One region of the Micromonospora sp. L32 genome, then DNA from elsewhere that is predicted to be linked to it. Evidence: predicted binding sites of a transcription regulator. Region 1 holds the regulator's gene; the other holds the start of a gene.
What was found. The regulator HrcA, encoded in region 1, represses chaperone genes, less so after heat shock. The targets are predictions, from matches to a motif close to GGTTNGCACNCTCNNNNNGAGNGTGCNAACC.
Positions count from the first base shown of each region.

Region 2: groL (chaperonin GroEL) is a predicted target of HrcA. The motif match lies at 8,103-8,133, and genes of this name have one in related genera.

Region 1 covers NZ_JBQHDD010000004.1:558,532-568,493, reverse strand. Annotated here, with positions in the region: gene ACTMTB_RS14560 (carbohydrate ABC transporter permease) at 1-752, shown strand, start outside; gene ACTMTB_RS14555 (carbohydrate ABC transporter permease) at 764-1,597, shown strand; gene ACTMTB_RS14550 (MOSC domain-containing protein) at 1,698-2,342, shown strand; gene ACTMTB_RS14545 (hypothetical protein) at 2,347-3,210, opposite strand; gene ACTMTB_RS14540 (enoyl-CoA hydratase-related protein) at 3,318-4,127, opposite strand; gene hemW (radical SAM family heme chaperone HemW) at 4,147-5,370, shown strand; gene ACTMTB_RS14530 (DUF4870 domain-containing protein) at 5,414-6,082, opposite strand; gene hrcA (heat-inducible transcriptional repressor HrcA) at 6,317-7,339, shown strand; gene dnaJ (molecular chaperone DnaJ) at 7,416-8,558, shown strand; gene ACTMTB_RS14515 (16S rRNA (uracil(1498)-N(3))-methyltransferase) at 8,560-9,294, shown strand; gene ACTMTB_RS14510 (SDR family NAD(P)-dependent oxidoreductase) at 9,708-9,962, opposite strand, start outside.
Region 2 covers NZ_JBQHDD010000001.1:262,131-272,092, reverse strand. Annotated here, with positions in the region: gene ACTMTB_RS01190 (hypothetical protein) at 1-209, opposite strand, end outside; gene ACTMTB_RS01185 (glycerol-3-phosphate dehydrogenase/oxidase) at 286-2,118, opposite strand; gene ACTMTB_RS01180 (S8 family serine peptidase) at 2,280-4,859, shown strand; gene ACTMTB_RS01175 (GNAT family N-acetyltransferase) at 4,906-5,826, shown strand; gene ACTMTB_RS01170 (hypothetical protein) at 5,978-6,220, shown strand; gene groL (chaperonin GroEL) at 6,283-7,905, opposite strand; gene ACTMTB_RS01160 (hypothetical protein) at 8,181-9,224, opposite strand; gene ACTMTB_RS01155 (cold-shock protein) at 9,328-9,531, opposite strand; gene ACTMTB_RS01150 (GNAT family N-acetyltransferase) at 9,753-9,962, shown strand, end outside.

The DNA of each region.
Region 1 (9,962 bases):
CCCAGATCCTCGGTGACCCGTTCTTCCGTACGGTGCTGCGCAACACGGTGCTCTTCGCCGCCGCGAACGTGGTGCTGACGATGATCCTCGGCACCCTGGTCGGGCTGCTGCTCCACCGGCTCGGCCGGCGGATGGCCACCTTCGTGGCGAGCTGCGTCATGCTCGCCTGGGCCACCCCGGCACTGACCGGCACGATCGTCTGGAAGTGGATCTTCGACGACACCAGCGGGCTGGTCACCTGGCTGTTCAACAAGTTGCCCGACGGGCTGTCGACCGCGCTCTTCGGCCGCAGCGACTGGACCGGGTACGGCTGGTTCAACTCGCCGCTGCTCTTCTTCGCCATCCTCACCCTGGTGGTGGTCTGGCACTCGTTCCCGTTCATCGCGGTGAGCGTGCTCGCCGGGCTCAAGAGCGTGCCGAGCGAGCTGCACGAGGCGGCCCGGGTCGACGGGGCCGGGCCGTGGAAGGTGTTCTGGAAGATCACCTTCCCGTTGCTGCGGCCGGTCTTCGGGATCCTGATCGTGCTCAGCACCATCTGGGACTTCAAGGTCTTCACCCAGCAGTTCGTGCTGGCCGGCGGCACCCAGGACCGGCCGACGTTCATGCTCTCCATCTACTCGTACGCCGAGGCATTCTCGCCGCCGCCCAAGTACGGCGTGGGCTCCGCGATCGCGGTCATCCTCACCCTGATCCTGCTGGTGGTGACCGGTCTCTACGTCCGCATGGTGCTCAAGCAGGAGGAGGACGCGTGAGGCGCGGCGCGATGGTGAAGCGGGTCGCCCTCAACGGCGCGGGCCTGCTGGTGGCGCTCTTCGCCGCCTTCCCCGTCTACTGGATGGTCGCCACGTCGCTGAAGCCCAACCGGGAGATCTTCTCGTCGACGCCCCGGCCGGTGCCGGCCGAACCGACCCTGGAGCATTACCGGGAGATCCTCACCGGCAACCTGATCCCGGGCGTGACGTTCGCCGACTTCTTCCTCAACAGCGCTCTGGTGGCGGTGAGCACGGTGCTGCTCAGCGGCCTGGTCGCGCTGCTCGCGGCCACCGCGGTGGCCCGGTTCCGCTTCACGCTCCGGACCAGCTTCCTGATCATGCTGCTGGTGGTGCAGATGATCCCGCTGGAGGCGCTGGTCATCCCGCTGTTCCTGATGATCCAGCGGCTCGGTCTCTACAACACCCTGCCCAGCCTGATCCTGACCTACCTCGGCTTCTCGCTGCCGTTCGCGGTCTGGATGCTGCGCGGCTTCGTGGCCGCGGTGCCCAAGGAGCTGGAGGAGGCCGCGGCGATCGACGGGGCCAGCCGGGCCCAGATCTTCCGCCGGATCCTCTTCCCGTTGGTGGCGCCGGGCTTGGTCGCGACCAGCATCTTCTCCTTCATCACCGCCTGGAACGAGCTGATCTTCGCGTTGACCTTCGTCAACGACCAGGACAAGTACACCCTGCCGGTGGCGATGACCTTCTTCTTCGGCCGGGACGACACCGCGTGGGGATCCGTGATGGCCGCCTCGACGCTGTTCACCCTGCCGGTGATCGTCTTCTTCCTGCTGGTGCAGCGCCGGATGGTCTCCGGGCTGGTCGCCGGCGCCGTCAAGGGCTGAGCTGCGCGCCCGTCGAGGGCCGGCCGGCGCCGTCAAGGGCTGAGCCGACGGCGGATCGGCGGGTGCCCCGGCCCCGGCGTCCACGGCTAGGCTCTGCGCCATGACGGGCAGGCTGGCGGCGGTGAACCTCGGCGTGGTGACCGAGGCGGAGTGGGCGGGCGACGCGAGCGGCCGCACCGGCATCGACAAGCGACCGGTCGACGGTCCGGTGCTGCTGCGCGCCGACGGGGTGGCCGGAGACTTCATCGGCGAGCGGGCCCACCACGGCGGCCCCGACCAGGCGGTCTACGCGTACGCGGGGGAGGACGCCGAGTGGTGGTCGGCGGAGCTGGGGCGCAGCGTCCCGCCCGGCGGGTTCGGCGAGAACCTGACCACCTCGGCGGTGGACGTGACCGGGGCGGTCATCGGCGAGCTGTGGGCGATCGGCTCGGCGGTGCTCCAGGTGACCAAGCCGCGTACCCCCTGCACCACCTTCGCCGGTTTCTGGGGCGTACCCGACCTGATCAAGCGGTTCACGGTGCGGGCGGCGCCCGGGGCGTACCTGCGGGTGCTGCGCGAGGGGGAGGTCGGCGCGGGCGACCCGGTCGAGGTGGTGGACCGGCCCGCGCACGGGGTCACCATCGGCGAGGTGTTCCGGGCGATGAACCTCGAACCGGAACTGCTGCCCCGGCTGCTGGACGCCGCCGAGCTGCCGGAGCCGGTCCTGAAGAAGGTCCGTCGCCGGGTGGCCGGCACCCGCCCCTGACCCGTCAGCCCTCGGCGAAGACCTCCGCCAGCACCTGGCCGTCGGCCGGGCGGCCGTCGGAGACCTTGGCCCAGGTGCCGTCCTCGGCGGTCCACTCCAGGCCGGCGAAGCGCACCCGCTTCACCCCGTGGTCGGGCGCGTGCGACACCAGCCAGTGGGCGTACCGCCAGCCGTCGCGACGGTCGGCGGCGGGCACGGTGAGCCCGCTCAGCGCGGCCACCGTGCCGGTGCCCGGCAGCCCCCAGTCCAGGGTCAGACCGCGGGTCAGCGCCGCCGCGGCCGCCTCGCCCCGCATCACCGGCGTCCGGCTCACCGTGCAGGCCACCGCGCCGGTCGCCTCGCCGAGCAGGGCGCGGGTCAGCACCTCGGACTCGTCCGCCCACTTCTGGTACGCCGTCGGGAAGGCCGACCGCTGGACCGCCTGGGCCGCGTCGGTGACCCGCATCTCCTCCCAGCCGCGCACCTTCTTCAGCGCGGCGTAGAAGCGGTTGGCCGCGTAGCGCTGGTCGCGGATCTGCTGCGGGCTGCCCCAGCCCTGGCTCGGCCGCTGCTGGAACAGGCCGATCGAGTCCCGGTCGCCGCCGGAGAGGTTGCGCAGGCCCGACTCCTGGTACGCGGTGGCCAGCGCGACCACCACCGCCCGCTCGGGCATCTGCCGCTGGATACCGATCGCCGCGATCGTCGCCGCGTTCGCCATCTGGTCGGCGTCGAGCAGCACCGTGCCGTCGGCCTTGACGGTGCAGCTGCGGCTGGCCACGGGGAGCCGGAGTTGGCCGCCAAGCTGACGGACGACGACCCAGACCCCGAGGAGAGCGACGACCGCGAAGACGACACCGACTGCGACAATTGCCCGACTTCGCACCCGCACCTCCTGTTTCACGGTCATCCCCAGCGTACGTGCCCGAAAAGGCGAGCCGGGTCGGCCGACCGGTTCACCTTTCCGGGAGCAAACGAAAGAAAGGCCCCGAACCGGTGCTACCGCGCCCCGTCTGCCGGACCACCGTCCAGAGCGGCCACCCATCGAGCCAATCTTTTCTCGCGGAAGGCGAGCACGCCTTCGCGGCCCTCCTCGGAGAGGAAGTAGCCGGTGGAGAGGGCGGACAGCTCGGCGATCTCGCCGCGCAGGTCGGTGGGGGCCGGGCGGCGCAGCAGGCCCTTCGCCCCGGCCAGCGCCCCCGGCGCGCCGCGCACCAGCGAGGCGCAGTAGCGCTCCACCGCCGCGTCCAGCCCGTCCGCCGGCACCGCCGCGGTCACCAGGCCGATCTCGGCGGCCCGCCGGCCGTCGAAGGTGTCCCCGGTCAGGTACAGCTCGGCCGCCGCGCGCGGGTGCAGCCGGGGCAGCACCGTGGCGGAGATGACCGCCGGGATCACCCCGATCCGCACCTCGGTGAAGGCGAACGTCGCCTCCTCGGCGCAGACCGCCAGGTCCGCCGCCGCGATCAGGCCCAGCCCGCCGGCCCGCGCCGGCCCGGCCACCTTCGCCAGCACCGGCTTCGGGCACTCCCAGACCGCCGCCAGCACGTCGCCGAGCATCCCGGCCGGCACGCTCCCGCTGGCGTACGCGGCGGCCGTCTCCTTCAGGTCCGCGCCGGAGCAGAAGACCGGCCCGGTGTGGTCCAGCACGATCACCCGTACGGCGTCGTCGGCGACCGCCGCGGCGATCCCGGCCAGCAGCTCGGTCATCAGGGCCGTGGAGAGCGCGTTGCGGTTGTGCGGGCTGTCCAGGGTGAGGGTGGTCACCCCACGGGCCGTGGCGACCCGCACGAGGCGGTCGGGAGAGGTCATGCCGGGCACACTAGTGGCCATGCCCGGCGTCCTTCCAGAAGGCGAGACCGTCCCCGTCGACGGGTCGCTGCCCGCCACCGCCCTGAGCGCGGTCGGCGCGCGCGGCTTCGGCGTGTACGTCCACGTGCCGTTCTGTGCCAGCCGCTGCGGCTACTGCGACTTCAACACCTACACTGCGGCCGAGCTCGGCGGCGGCGCCGACCGGGAGTCGTACGCCGACACCGTGCTGGCCGAGCTGGCGCTGGCCGCCCGGGTCCTCGGCGACGCCCCGCCGCCCCGGGTGGACACCGTCTTCGTCGGCGGTGGCACGCCGACCCTGCTCCCCGCCGACGACCTGGCCCGCATCCTGGACGGCATCGACCGCACCTGGGGGCTGGCCGCCGACGCCGAGGTGACCACCGAGGCCAACCCGGAGTCGGTCACGCCCGAGTCGCTGCGCACCCTGCGCGCGGCCGGCTACACCCGGATCTCGCTGGGCATGCAGTCCGCCGCGCCCGGGGTGCTGGCGATCCTCGATCGCCGGCACAGCGCCGGCCGGGCGGTCGCCGCCGCGCTGGAGGCCCGCGACGCCGGGTTCGACCACGTCAACCTGGACCTGATCTACGGCACGCCGGGGGAGAGCGCGGCGGACTTCGCCGCCTCCCTCGACCAGGTGGTCGCCGCCGGGGTGGACCACGTCAGCGCGTACGCCCTGATCGTGGAGGACGGCACGCGGCTCGCCGCCCGGATGCGGCGCGGCGAGCTGCCGTACCCGTCGGACGACGTGGCGGCGGACCGGTACCTGGCCGCGGAGGCCGCCCTCGGCGCGGCCGGCTTCTCCTGGTACGAGGTCTCCAACTGGGCCCGCTCCGAGGCGGCCCGGTGCCGGCACAACCTGCTCTACTGGACCGGCGCGGACTGGTGGGGCCTCGGCCCGGGGGCGCACAGCCACGTCGGCGGGGTGCGCTGGTGGAACGTCAAGCACCCCACCGCGTACGCGAAGCGCCTGGCCGCCGGGGAGTCACCCGGCCTGGCCCGGGAGGTGCTGACCGCCGGCGAGGCGCACATGGAGGACGTCATGCTCCGGCTGCGGCTCGCCTCCGGCCTGCCGCTGGACGCCCTCGACGCGGCGGGTCGGGCGGGTGCCGAGCGGGCGCTGGCCGACGGCCTGCTGGACCCGGCGGGGCACGCGGCGGGGCGGGCGGTGCTCACCCTGCGCGGGCGGCTGCTGGCCGACGCCGTGGTCCGCGACCTGCTGCCCTGATCCCGCGCGGCCCGGCCGGCCCGGGTGGGCCGGCCGGGACCGGTCACTTCTTGAAGGCGTAGCTCGCCGGGTAGCGGTAGACCACACCCTCGGTGGCCTTCACCCCGCCGATGATGCCGAAGATGATCGGCACCAGGGCGGTCAGGATCGGGATGAAGAAGAGCACCCCGCAGGTGACGATGGCCAGGACGAAGCCGATGATGTTGGCGATCGCCCAGGTGATCTGGAAGTTCAGCGAGGCCGTGGCGTGCGCCCGCACCGTCGGGGACTGCTGGCCCTTGGCGGAGAGCGCGATCAGCGGCGCCACCCAGCCGAGCAGGCTGCCGCCGACGATCACGCCGACCGGGCCACCGAAGTGCGCGACCAGCGACCAGGTCTTGTCGTCGTCGGTGGCGTAGCCGCCCGGGGCGCCGTAGCCGCCGCCGGGAGCGCCGTACCCGCCGGCGGTCGGATAGCCGACGCCCGGCGCGGAGTAACCACCCGGCGGTGGGTAGCCACCCGGCGGTGGGTAGCCACCCGGCGGTGGGTAGCCGCCCGACGGCGGTTGGTCACCGGTGGGTGGCGGATAGCCACCGGGCGGGGGATAGCCGCCCGCCCCGGGTGCCCCGGACAGTGGTGCGGTGGGCGGCTCGTACAACGAGCCGGACGGGGCGGTCGGGTCCGGGCGGTCGCCGGGGTCCCCCGCTCCGGGAGGGCGAGGTGGTTCAGTCATGGACGTCACGGTAGGGGTTGCCGGCAAGCCATCACCAGAGCGACACCGCCCCGGATGTCCGGATGATCGGCCCTGGCGCGCCGTCCGGGTGGCGGGGCGCACCCGTGGTCCGTCGCTGATCATCGCGTCAGCGGGGACGCCGACGTAGACTGGCACTCGCTACAGTCGAGTGCCAGTGCGCTCGCCCGGGGCGCCTCAGCCGCTCCGGGCCGACGTGCGTCAGGAGGTGGGGAGATGGGTCTCGACGACCGCAAGCTCGCCGTGCTGCGCGCGATCGTCGAGGACTACGTCGCCACGCAGGAGCCGGTCGGCAGCAAGGCCCTGGTCGAGCGGCACCAGCTCGGCGTCTCGCCGGCCACGGTGCGCAACGACATGGCCGTGCTGGAGGAGGAGGGCTACATCCGGCAGCCGCACACCAGTGCCGGCCGGGTGCCCACCGACCGTGGCTACCGCCTCTTCGTCGACCGGCTGTCCCGGGTCAAGCCGCTGAGCCCGGCCGAGCGCCGGGCGATCGAGCGTTTCCTGGTCGGCGCGGTCGACCTGGACGACGTGGTGCACCGCACCGTCCGGCTGCTGGCCCAGCTGACCCGGCAGGTCGCCGTGGTGCAGTACCCGTCGCTGGCCCGCTCCTCGGTGCGCCACCTGGAGCTGGTGCCGATCTCCACCACCCGGCTGATGCTGGTCATGATCGCCGACACCGGCCGGGTCGAGCAGCGGCTGGTGGAGCTGCCCGCGCCGATCCCCGCCGACCATGTCACCGACCTGCGCCGGCTGGTCAACGAGAAGCTGGTCGGCAGCCGGCTGTCGGAGACCCCGCCGCTGGTCCAGGCGCTGGTCGACGAGTCCGCGCCGCACCTGCGCGGGGCGATGACCACGCTCTCCACCGTGCTGCTGGAGACGCTGGTCGAACGGCACGAGGAGCGCATCGCGCTCGCCGGCACCGCGAACCTCACCCGGGGCGGCCTGCTCGACTTCCAGGGCTCGCTGCGGCCCATCCTGGAGGCGCTGGAGGAGGAGGTGGTGATGCTCAAGCTGATCGGCGAGGCCGAGTCGACCACCACCCGGGTGCTGATCGGCGACGAGAACGAGATCGACAACCTGCGGGCCGCCTCGGTGGTCAGCACCGGCTACGGGCCGGGGGCGACCGCGCTCGGCGGGCTGGGCGTGTTGGGCCCCACCCGGATGGACTACCCCGGCACCATCGCCACGGTGAGGGCCGTGGCACGCTACGTGGGCGAGCTGCTGGCCCAGAACTGATCCAGGGCAGGGGCCGGCACCCGGCTCCGGCCGACGACCGGCGCAACGCGAGACGAACATGAGGACACCGAACGCAGTGGCCAGGGACTACTACGGCATTCTCGGCGTGAGCCGGGAAGCCTCCGACGACGAGATCAAGCGCGCCTACCGCAAGCTGGCGCGGCAGTTCCACCCGGACGTCAATCCGGACCCGGAGGCCCAGGAGAAGTTCAAGGACATCAACGCCGCGTACGAGGTCCTCTCGGACGACCGGAAACGGCAGATCGTCGACCTGGGTGGCGACCCGCTCGCCCCGGGTGGCGGCGGCGCGGGGCCGGGCGGTCCCGGCGGCGCGGGCCCGTTCGTCGGCTTCCAGGACATCATGGACGCGTTCTTCGGCGGCGCCGCGGGCGGCGCCCGGGGGCCGCGACCGCGTACCCGGCCGGGTGCCGACGCGATCCTGCGGCTGGAGCTGGACCTGCATGAGACCGCGTTCGGCGTCGAGGCGCCGATCACGGTCGACACCGCGGTGCTCTGCACCACCTGCGCCGGCGCCGGCACCGCCGCCGGCACCCACCTGGCCACCTGCGAGGCGTGTGGCGGCCGGGGCGAGGTGCAGTCGGTGCAGCGCACCTTCCTCGGCCAGGTGGTCTCGGCCCGCCCCTGCACCGTCTGCCAGGGGTACGGCACCACCATCCCGCACCCCTGCCCGACCTGCGCCGGCGACGGCCGGGTGCGCACCCGCCGCTCGCTGACCGTCAAGATCCCCGCCGGGGTCGAGGACGGCATGCGGATCCGGCTCGCCCAGCAGGGTGAGGTGGGCCCGGGCGGCGGCACCGCCGGCGACCTCTACGTGGAGATCCACGAGCGGCCGCACGACGTGTACTCCCGCAAGGGCGACGACCTGCACTGCCGGGTCACCGTGCCGATGACCGCCGCCGCGCTCGGCACCCGGCTGACCATCAAGACGCTGGACAGCGAGGAGACGGTCGACGTCAAGGCCGGCACCCAGCCGGGCAGCACGCTGCGGCTGCGCGCCCGGGGCGTGCCGCACCTGCGCGGCACCGGCCGGGGCGACCTCTACGTCCACCTCGACGTGCGGACCCCCACGAAGCTCGACGCCGACCAGGAGAAGATGCTGCGCGACTTCGCCAAGACCCGGGGCGAGGAGGTCGCCGAGCTGACCAAGCAGGGCGGCTTCTTCTCCCGGATGCGCGACGCCTTCAACGGGCACGCCTGAGGTGTCCGCGCCGCTGTTCCTGGTCGAGGCGCTGCCCACCGGCGACACGCTGACCCTGGACGGCCCGGAGGGCCACCACGCGGCCACCGTGCAGCGGCTGCGCGTCGGCGAGGAGCTGCTGCTGGCCGACGGCCGGGGCGGCACGGCCGCCGCCGTGGTCACCGCCGTCGGCCGGGGCACCCTCGACGTGCGGGTCACCTCCCGCGGGTACGCCGACGCGCCGGTCCCCCGGATCGTGGTGGTGCAGGGCATCGCCAAGGGGGACCGGGGCGAGCTGGCCGTGCAGGCGATGACCGAGGTCGGGGTGGACGAGATCGTGCCCTGGGCGGCGTCCCGCTCGGTGACCCAGTGGCGCGGCGACCGGGGCGTACGGGCCCGGGACAAGTGGGTGGCGACCGCCCGGGAGGCGGCCAAGCAGGCCCGCCGACCCTGGCTGCCGGTGGTGGCCGGCGCCCCGGACGAGTCCACCGGGACCGTGGTGCGGCGGATCGCCGGAGCCGGTGCCGCGTTCGTGCTGCACGAGGAGGCCGACGAGCGGCTGACCACCGCCGAGCTGCCCGGCGCCGGCGAGATCGTGCTGGTGGTCGGCCCGGAGGGCGGCATCGCCCCGGTCGAACTGACCGCGTTCGCCGACGCCGGCGCCCGCCCGGTGCGGCTCGGTCCGTCGGTGCTGCGCACCTCCACGGCCGGGGTGGCCGCACTGAGCGTGCTGGCCACCCGCCTCGACCGCTGGTAGGCCGTCCTTCAGCAGGGCTGCTCACGCCCCGCCGGCCTCGGTCGCGTGTCGAGCCGGGCCGACCGGCCCGGGGCGGACTTGCGCGACCGGGCCTGCGCGGCGTGTCGGCCCGGGTGGTGGACACCCTGGTGGCCCGCTTTGCACTCCCAACACCCGGGCGACACGCCGTTCCGCCCGGACGCCGCGAGTGCGTTGACTACGAAGGGTAGTGGCCGCCTCCTCGATGACCACAGCCGAGCGATATGCCTGTGAGGCATATTTATGCCTCACAGGCATATCGCTCACACGAACATCCCCCTGGCGGCGACCCTGCCCCGATGCCGGGACGCCGGGAGACACCGTTTGTCGACGGCGCCGTCCCCGGTCCGGGCGGTCCTCGGGAGGGTCTGGGCGGGCGACCTGTCGGCGGCCGGTCAGGTACGCAGGTAGGAGGCGCCGTTGAGGTCGACGATGGTGCCGGAGGCCCACTGCGCCTCGGGGCTGGCCAGCCAGTGCACGGCGGCGGCGATCTCCTCGGGGCGGGCCACCCGACCGAACGGGCTCTGCGCCCGGATCGCGTCGCCCTGCTCGCCGGTGAGGTGCTCCGTGGTCATGTCGGTCGCCACGAAGCCCGGGGCGACCGTGGCGACCGCGATGCCGTACGGCGCGAGCGCGACGGCGAGGGACTG
Region 2 (9,962 bases), on a different contig from region 1:
TTGAGCGACCGGAGCGGACCGTCCTGACCGAGCTTCTGCACCAGGCTGACCCGGTTGGCCGCTCCGGCGCCGGGGGAGGCCGTCGCCGCCGCGGCCTTGTCCGGTGTGGATTCCGTGCCCCGGTCGAACACCGAGCAGGCGGTGAGGGCGATCGTCAGGACGGCACCGGCGCAGACCATGAGCATGCGTGACCACTGGTTGGGAACCACGCGCCGGAACTTACCCCACCGTAGGTAGCGACCGGTACCCGCCGACCGGACGGGCATCGATGGGTGTAACGGTCGGTCAGCGGGACGAGGTGGGCAGCCCGGCGCTGTCCCCGTCGACGCCCCGGTCGGCGGCGAATCCCCGCACGTCCGGCGCGCCGAGCCGGGCCGCGTCGGCGGTGGCGTCGTCCGGCATCAGCTGGGACTCCCGCTCCGCCTCGACCCGGGCCCGGTAGTGGGTGATCTCGCGCTCGCGGGTGGCCGCGTCCCAGCCGAGCACCGCGCCCATCAGCTCCGCGGTGTGCCCGGCCGACTCCAGGCCGCGGTGGGTGGTCTCGAAGGAGATCCGGGTACGCCGGGTCAGCACGTCCTCCAGGTGCAGCGCCCCCTCGGCGCGAGCCGCGTACGTCACCTCGGCGGCCAGGTACTCCGGCGCGCCGGCCAGCGGCGAGGCGAGCAGCGGGTCGGCGTCGACCAGGGCCAGCAGCTCCCGGGTCAGCGTGCCGTACCGCTCCAGCAGGTGCTCGACGACGCCGACCGGCACCCCGTGCCGGCGGGCCAGGTCGGCCCGGTCCCGCCACATGGCCTGGTAGCCGTCGGCGCCGAGCAGCGGCAGGTCGGCGGTGCGCGAGGGACGACCGCCGCCGAGCCGGCGGACCGCCCGGTCCACCACGTCGGAGGCCATCACCCGGTACGTCGTGTACTTGCCGCCGGCGACCAGGAGCAGCCCCAGCATCGGCTCGAAGACGGCGTGCTCGCGGGAGAGCTTGGAGGTGGAGTCCGCCTCACCGGCGAGCAGCGGGCGCAGCCCGGCGTAGACGCCCTCGATGTCCGCCGTGGACAACGGCCGGTCGAGCACGGTGTTGACCTGGTCGAGCAGGTACTGGATGTCGCGGGCGGAGGCGGACGGGTGGGACCGGTCCAACCGCCAGTCGGTGTCGGTGGTGCCGATGATCCAGTGCCCGCCCCAGGGGATGACGAAGAGCACACTGGTGGCCGTCCGCAGGATCAGCCCGGTCTCGCCGGTGATCGCCGAGCGGGGGACGACCAGGTGCACGCCCTTGGAGGCCCGCACCCGGATGCCGGGGCGCAGTCCGACGTCGTTGAGCATCCGCGACATGTCGTCGCTCCACACGCCGGTGGCCCCGATGACGGTGCGCGCCCGTACCTCGAACTCGGCTTCCGGCGAACCGGCGGGCGCCTCCAGGTCGCGGACCCGGACCCCGGTCACCTCGCGGGCCTGCCGGATCAGCCCGACCGCGCGGGCGCTGCTCACCACGGTCGCGCCGAGGCTGGCCGCGGTGCGGGCCAGGGTCACCACCAGCCGGGCGTCGTCGACCTGGCCGTCGTAGTAGCGGATGGCGCCGGCCAGCGAGTCGGCCCGCAGGCTGGGGAAGATCCGGCGGGCGCCCTCGCGGGTCAGGTGCCGGTGCAGCGGCATCCCCCGCCCACCGCCGAAGACCCCGGCGAAGGCGTCGTACGCGGCCACGCCGGCGCCGTAGTAGGAGCGGCGGAACGCCCGGGCCGGCAGGTCCCGCAGGCCACGGCCGGCGGGCAGCGGCACCAGGAACGGCACCGGCCGGACCAGGTGCGGAGCGAGCCGGGTGGCGAGCAGGCCGCGCTCGGTGAGCGCCTCGTGGACCAGGTGGAACTCCAACTGCTCCAGGTAGCGCAGGCCGCCGTGGATCAACTTGCTGGACCGGCTGGAGGTGCCGGCGGCGTAGTCGCGGGCCTCCACCAGGGCCACCTTGAGCCCCCGGGAGGCGGCGTCCAGCGCGGCGCCCGCCCCGGTCACCCCACCACCGATGACCAGCACGTCGAACCGTTCGGACCGGAGGCGGCGCAGGTCCGCGGCGCGGCGCTCCGGGGAGAGCTGGCCGGCGGCGGATCGGGTCACGTTGGGGTCGCGCACGGGTCCACCGTAACCGCCCGGGGCCCCGGGCAGCAGGTCCTGTCCCCCGCCAGGGGCAGGGAGAGGCATTGATCACCCACCCGCGACGGGGATCGCGCGATCCGGGCACGCCGGGACGGCACGGACGTCCGGGGGCGGGTCGGGCGTCGTACTGTTTCCGGATGCGGCCCGAGCCACCTCCCACCGGAAGCGACGGGACCGCCCGGTCCGCCAACCCCTGGGCGGTGGTGGCGGCCGTGCTGGCGGGCGGCTGGACGGTGGCGACCACCGTGCTGCTCCAGGTCGCCGGCTGGTCCGTCGACCAGGTACGCCTCGTCAGCGGGCTGGACCGGTGGCCGTGGCTCTGGCCGGTGGTCTCCCTGGCCGGCGTCCTGCTGGTCGGCCTGCCGGCCCTGCTGCTGACGCTGCTCCCCCGGTCCCCGGCGCTGCGGGGCACCGGCCGGGCCTGGCTGGCCGGAGCGCTGGCGCTCGGCGCGCTCGGCGCGCTGCGTGCCCTCCCGCCGGTACACCACGAGCTCTACCTGGCGGCGCTGGCCGCCACCGCCGCCGGGCTGGCCCTGGTCGCCGCCCGGCTGCCGGCCCGACGCCGCGCCCTGCCCGACGGATCGGGGGGCGAGCCCGAATCGGCGACCACCCCCGCTGCACCAGGGGGCGAGCCGGAGCCGGCGACCACCCCCGCTGCACGGGACGGCGAGCCCGGGCCTGCGGCCACTCCCGATGCACCGGACGGCGCATCCCGCACCGAGCGGCGGGCGAGCGGCACCGGCGGGGCAGGCGGCCGCCGGCCCGATCCGGTCACCCTGCTCGCGGTGGCCGCCGGGCTGGCCCTGCTGCTCCCCTGGGCCTGGCTCGGCGCGCTGGGCGGCCTGCTGGAGACCGTCCTCGCCGCACTGGCCGCGGCGGCGCTCGGCGCGCTGGCCGGGGTGCTGCTCGACGGGCGGTTCTGGTGCCGGCTCGGGGGCGGCGAGCCACCCCGGCCCGCCCGGCTGGTGTTCCTCGGCGGGCTGGTCGGCGGGGTCACCCTGCTGCTGCTCGCCGCCGGCACCGGGCAGTCCGGGGCCCAACTGCCCGCCCTGCTCGCCGTGCCGCCGGTCGCCTTCACGCTGGCCGCCCTGTACGCGGCCGCCCGCCGGACCGGCACCCGGGCCGTAGCACCGGTCCGCTGGCTGGTCGGCCTGGCGCTGTTCGGCCCGCTCGCCCTGGCCGACCCGGAGGAGGTCTCGGTCCTCCTGGCCACCACCCGCGACGTGCCGTTCTGGGTGGCCGCCGCCGCGGTCGCCGGGCTCGCCGTCGCGGTCCTGCTCGCCGTCGGGTACGGCGTCCTGCTCGCCCGGCCCCGGGCGGTCACGCCCAGCCGACGGGTGGCCGTGCTGGCCGCCGGCGTGCTGCTGGTCGCGGTCGGGGTGGTCGCCGTGGTCCCCGGGCAGCCCGGGCTGCACGGCGAGCGGCTGCTGGTGGTGCTGCGCGAGCAGGCCGACCTGACCGGTATCCCGGCCGGTACGCCGGGCCGGGCCGGTCGGGACGCGCGCGCCGCCGAGGTGTACCGCCGGCTGGTCGCCACCGCCGAGCGGACCCAGGGCGACCTGCGCCGGGAGCTGTCCCGGCTGCGCCTGAGCCCGAGGCCGTACTACCTGGTCAACGCGATCGAGATCGACGGTGGTCCGGCGGTGCGGGCCTGGCTGTCGGGCCGTCCCGAGGTCTCCCGCGTGCTGCTCAGCCAGCGGGTACGGCCGTTGCCCGCCCCCGCCCCGACCACCTCCGGCGACGCGCCGGCGCCGGCCGGCCCGGCCTGGAACATCCGGCTGCTCGGCGCCGACCGGGTCTGGTCGGAGCTGGGGGTGACCGGTTCCGGCGTGGTGGTCGGCAGCTCCGACTCGGGCGTGGACGGCCGCCACCCGGCGCTGGCCGACGGCTTCCGGGGCGGCGACGACTCCTGGTACGACCCCTGGGACCGCACCCGCTCCCCGAACGACGCGGGCGGGCACGGCACCCACACGGTGGGCAGCGCGGTGGGTCGGGACGGCATCGGGGTGGCCCCGGGTGCGCGCTGGGTGGGCTGCGTCAACCTCGACCGCAACCTCGGCAGCCCCGCGCACTACCTGGACTGCCTCCAGTTCATGCTGGCCCCCTTCCCGCCCGGCGCGGACCCGTTCACCGACGGCCGTCCGGCGCGCGCGCCGGACGTGCTGACCAACTCCTGGGGCTGCCCGCCGATCGAGGGCTGCGACCCGCGGGCGCTCCGGCCGGCCGCCGACGCGCTGGCCGCCGCCGGCATCCTGGTGGTCGCGGCGGCCGGCAACACCGGCCCGTACTGCGGCTCGATCGCCGACCCGCCCGCGCCGTACCCGGACGTGTTGACCGTCGGCGCGGTGGACCGGCACCGCCGGGTGACCCTCTTCTCCAGTCGCGGACCGGCCCCGGGCGGCGCGGCCAAGCCGGACGTGCTCGCCCCGGGCGCGGGCGTGCTCTCCGCGATGCCGGGCGGCGGCTACGCCACCCTGGACGGCACCTCGATGGCGACGCCGCAGGTGGCGGGCGTAGTGGCGCTGATGTGGTCGGCGAACCCGGCGCTCGTCGGCGACCTGGAGCGCACCCGCCGGATCCTGCGGGAGACGGCGCAGCCCGCGCAGCCGAGCTACCGCTCCCGCGCGCCGCAGGACGCCTGCGGCGGGGACGCGAACATCACCGGCGCGGGCCTCGTCGACGCGTACGCGGCGGTGCGGGCGGCCCGGGCCGGCTGATCGGGTCTTGCGCCCACCCGTGGTGGTTGATCTAGGGTCGGCCACCATGGAGTTCACCCTCGCCGACCTGACCGCCGACCGGGTCCCCGCCGTCGTCGCGCTCTGTGGACGCGCGCTCGACCTGCCCGAGGACGCCGCCGAGGCGGAGTCCGTGGTCACCGCCCTCTGGCCCCGGGCCTCGGCCGACCGGACCGTGCTGGCGGTCGGGGCGTACGCGGGGGACGAACTGGTCGGGGTGCTGATCGGATCGGTCTCGGCGGCGGAGGAGCGCCTCGGGCACGTGGACCTGCTGGCCGTCACGCCGCAGTGGCGGCGCCGGGGGGTCGGCCGGGCGCTGGTGGCCGAGGCGGAACGGCGGCTCGCCGGCCTCGGCGCGGCCGAGCTGCTGCTGGCCGGGAACCCGCCGTACTACGCCTGGCCGGGCATCGACGTGCGGTACACCCCGGCGGTCTGCCTGGCGCTGGCGCTGGGCTACCGGCAGGACCGTACGGCCTGGAACATGACCGCCGACCTGTCGTACGACGGGTCGCCGGCGCTGCGCACGACGGAGCCGGCGGAGGCGAGGCTGGCCGGCCAGGGCGTGACCGTACGCCGGGCGGAGCCGGCGGACCTGCCGGCGCTGGCCGCGTTCGCCCGCTCCACCTTCGGCGGCGCCTGGGACGGCGAGCTGGCCGGCTCGGTCGGCCGCGCCGACGCGGGCTGCCACCTCGCGGAGCGGGACGGCGAGATCCTCGGCTTCGCGGCCTGGGGCTCGTCGCGGCCGAGCTGGTTCGGGCCGATGGGCACCGCGCCGGCGGCGGCGGGCTCGGGCATCGGCGGGGTGCTGCTGCGCCGCTGCCTGCGCGACCAGCACGAGGCCGGGATCGGCGCGGCGCAGATCGGCTGGGTGGGCCCGGTGCCGTTCTACTCCGGCAGCGCGGGCGCCCGGATCGAGCGGGTCTTCTTCCTGTACCGCCGCACGCTCTGACGGCCCCTGCCGGCCGGCCGGACGCGGCGCTCGGCCCCGGGAAGGACCGCGATATATCGATAAACGGGCGAATGGGATATAGACCCTGATAATGCCATTCGCCCGCATGAGTGATGGCCGCCCCCTACCGTTTCGGTAGAGGAGGCGGACCATGACCACGGACGACGAACAGACCGACGACGGGATGCCCCGCGCCTGGGTACCGGTCGGCGACCCGCCCATCGCGGTGCCGTTCGACCGACGGGACTACGGCGACGCGGAGCAGCTCGCCGAGATGACCGGCGTCGACGAGCCGGAGGCCGAGGACCTGGTGACCGTGGTGGACGAGCCGGTCGCCATCCGCCCGCCGTACGACCGGGCGCAGAAGCGGCGTAACCAGCGCAGTCTGCCCTGAGGAGACGGAAAGGGGCGGACCGCTCGCGCGGCCCGCCCCTTTCGGCGTTGGTGGGGCTGGACTCAGAAGTCCATGTCCCCGCCACCCGGACCAGCCGGGGCGGCCGGGGTCTTCTCCGGCTTGTCCGCCACGACGGCCTCGGTGGTGAGGAAGAGCGCCGCGATCGACGCGGCGTTCTGCAGCGCCGACCGGGTCACCTTGGCCGGGTCGATGATGCCCGCGGCCAGCAGGTCGACGTACTCGCCGTTGGCGGCGTTGAGGCCGTGACCCGGCTCGAGGTTGCGGACGTGCTCGACGACGACGCCACCCTCGAGGCCGGCGTTGACGGCGATCTGCCGCAGCGGGGCGTCCAGCGCGATCTTGACGATCTGCGCACCGGTCGCCTCGTCGCCGGTCAGGTCCAGCTTGTCGAAGGCGGTCTTGCCGGCCTGCACCAGCGCGACGCCACCACCCGGGACGATGCCCTCCTCGACGGCGGCCTTCGCGTTGCGGACGGCGTCCTCGATGCGGTGCTTGCGCTCCTTCAGCTCGACCTCGGTGGCCGCGCCGACCTTGATCACCGCGACACCGCCGGCCAGCTTGGCCAGGCGCTCCTGCAGCTTCTCGCGGTCGTAGTCGGAGTCGCTCCGGTCGATCTCGGCCCGGATCTGGTTGACCCGACCCTGGATCTGCTCGGCGTCGCCGGCACCGTCGACGATGGTGGTCTCGTCCTTGGTCACCACGACCTTGCGGGCGCGGCCCAGCATGTCGAGGCCGACGGCGTCCAGCTTGAGGCCGACCTCCTCGCTGATGACCTGGCCACCGGTGAGGATGGCGATGTCGGCCAGCATGGCCTTGCGGCGGTCACCGAAGCCCGGCGCCTTGACGGCGACCGACTTGAAGGTGCCGCGGACCTTGTTGACGACCAGGGTCGCCAGGGCCTCGCCCTCGATGTCCTCGGCGATGATCAGCAGCGGCTTGCCCGACTGCATGACCTTCTCCAGGATCGGGAGCAGGTCCTTCACCGACGAGATCTTGCTGTTGACGATCAGGAGGTAGGGGTCGTCGAAGACGGCCTCCATACGCTCCGGGTCGGTCATGAAGTACGCGGAGATGTACCCCTTGTCGAAGCGCATGCCCTCGGTGAGCTCGAGCTCCAGGCCGAAGGTGTTGCTCTCCTCGACGGTGATGACGCCTTCCTTGCCGACCTTGTCCATCGCCTCGGCGATGATCTCGCCGACGGTGTTGTCACCGGCGGAGATGGAGGCGGTGGAGGCGATCTGCTCCTTGGTCTCGACGTCCTTGGCGAGCTTGAGCAGCTCCTCCGAGACGCTGGCCACGGCGGCCTCGATGCCCCGCTTCAGGGCGATCGGGTTGGCGCCGGCGGCCACGTTGCGCAGGCCCTCGCGAACCAGGGCCTGGGCCAGGACGGTCGCCGTCGTCGTGCCGTCACCGGCGACGTCGTCGGTCTTCTTGGCGACCTCCTTGACCAGCTCGGCGCCGATCTTCTCGTAGGGGTCCTCGAGCTCGATCTCCTTGGCGATGCTCACACCATCGTTGGTGATGGTGGGGGCACCCCACTTCTTCTCGAGCACGACGTTGCGGCCCTTGGGGCCGAGCGTCACCTTCACGGCGTCGGCGAGCTGGTTCATGCCCCGCTCGAGGCCGCGGCGCGCCTCTTCGTCGAACGCGATCATCTTGGCCATACGGCGTTGTCCTCCTGGACACTCACGGGCCACCCGAGTGTTTGTGCCCCGGATGGGCCGCCTGGTGTACGCACCTTGGGACGTCGCCACCTGGCGACGACGACGTCCTTCGGCCGGGCCGGATAGCCCGCGACGACCGGCCGTGTGCCCCATCGGCGTCTCCAACGCCGCTGGAACCTTGGCCCCACCGTCCCGACCACTGGCACTCACGGTATGCGAGTGCCAATGACTTGTTTAGCACTCTCCCCTGCCGAGTGCAAGCACACTCGGGCCGGTCAGCCGAGTTCCGCCGCCAGTTGCGCGGCGTTCACCGGCCCCTCGTGGGCCCGCTGCTCGGCGTACGCCACGACCAGCCCGACCAGCTGGACCAGGTAGACCGGGACGACCAGCACCGCGGCCAGCGTGACCACCACGACGGCGCCCACCGCGGTGCCCGGCGCCGCGAACGGGTCGGTGCCCAGCGGCGCCGTGCCGACGGCCTCCAGCACCGCGCCCAGCACGCCGCCGAGGACGATCGCCACCGCCACCAGCCCGACCCGGCCCAGCACCATGCCGAGCCGGTCGTGGAAGAAGCGGAACGAGCGGCCGATCGGGTTCTGCCGCTCGAAGAGGTAGACCGGACCGGCCAGGGCGAGGGCGAACGCGAGGTAGACGCCGGGCAGCACGCAGAAGCAGATACCGGCCGTGACGATCACGCCGACCAGCAGGGTCCAGCCGTACAGCCCGGGCGCCCGGCGCAGGCCGTAGCGCAGCGCGCCGCCGAGGTCGGCCGGCTCGCCGGCCGCCTGCCGGGTGACCACCCAGGTGCCGGCCGCCCAGCCCACGCTCTGCAGCAGGTAGAGCAGCAGGGCGGCGACCAGCGTCGCGCCCCCGAACGTCAGGAGGTCACCCAGGTAGCCCGGGGGCAGCGAACCGTCGGCCGGCACCTGCGAGGACGGCTCCAACCCGAGGGTGATGATCGAGACCACCGCGGCGGGGAGCGCCTGGGTGAGCAGCATGATCGGCAGCAGCGTGCGCCAGCCCCGACGCAGCGCGCCGGCGCACCGGGTGAACCAGCCGTCGACGCCGGCGTGCGGCGGGTTCACCAGCGGGTCGGCCGGGTCCCAGCCGCCGGCGGCCGGCCAGCCGTACGGGAGGTGGCCGGCGTACGGCGGGTAGCCCGGCGGGAAGCCGGCGTACGGGTCGGCGCCGGGCGGATAGCCGCCGGTGGGCGGGAAGACCCAACCCTGGTACGGGCCGGCGGGCCCGACCGGGCCGCCCGGGGCGGGCGGGTCCACGGGGTCGGGTCCGGGCGGACCAGACGGGGACTGGTCGGACATGAGCACTCCTCAGCGACGGCTGGATCGGCCCACGATCTTCCCTGGTGCCCGCCCGCGCCGCTGCCCCGTGGGGGGCCGGCCGACGAGCGGAACCGGACGCGACTCAGGCGATGACGCGCACCCGCTCGGCCTGCGGGCCCTTCTGGCCCTGGGCGATGTCGAACTCCACCCGCTGCCCGTCGTCCAGCGCCTTGTAGCCGTCCATCTCGATGGCGGAGAAGTGGACGAAGACGTCCTGGCCGCCGTCGACGGCGATGAAGCCGTAGCCCTTCTCGGCGTTGAACCACTTCACGGTGCCCTGTGCCACGGTGCACTTCCTCACTCTGCGCGGCGTTCCACGACCCCGGGGCCGGCGGACCGGCACCGGAGGACCACCGCTTCGGCGATCGGTGAGGGCCGCTGAATCGGTGACCGAAATCGCACGCTACACGAGGCGTGACGGCGGCGCACGACCACAAATCGGGCATATTCCGGTGCTCCGCCGACCGTCCGTCCATCGGCGGTGGTCGCTGCGGTATGCATGCGGACATGACACCTGCCCCGGCCCCGCCGGAAGCCCGGAGAGCCACCGTCCGCCGGGTACGCCCCGAGGACGCCGCCCGGATGCGGGCGCTGCGGCTGGAGATGCTCGCGGACGCGCCGCTGGCGTTCCTGGAGACCGTCGCCCAGGCCGCCGCCCGCCCGCACGCCGACTACGCGGCCCGGATCGCGTACGTCTCCCGGGGTGACCACACCGCG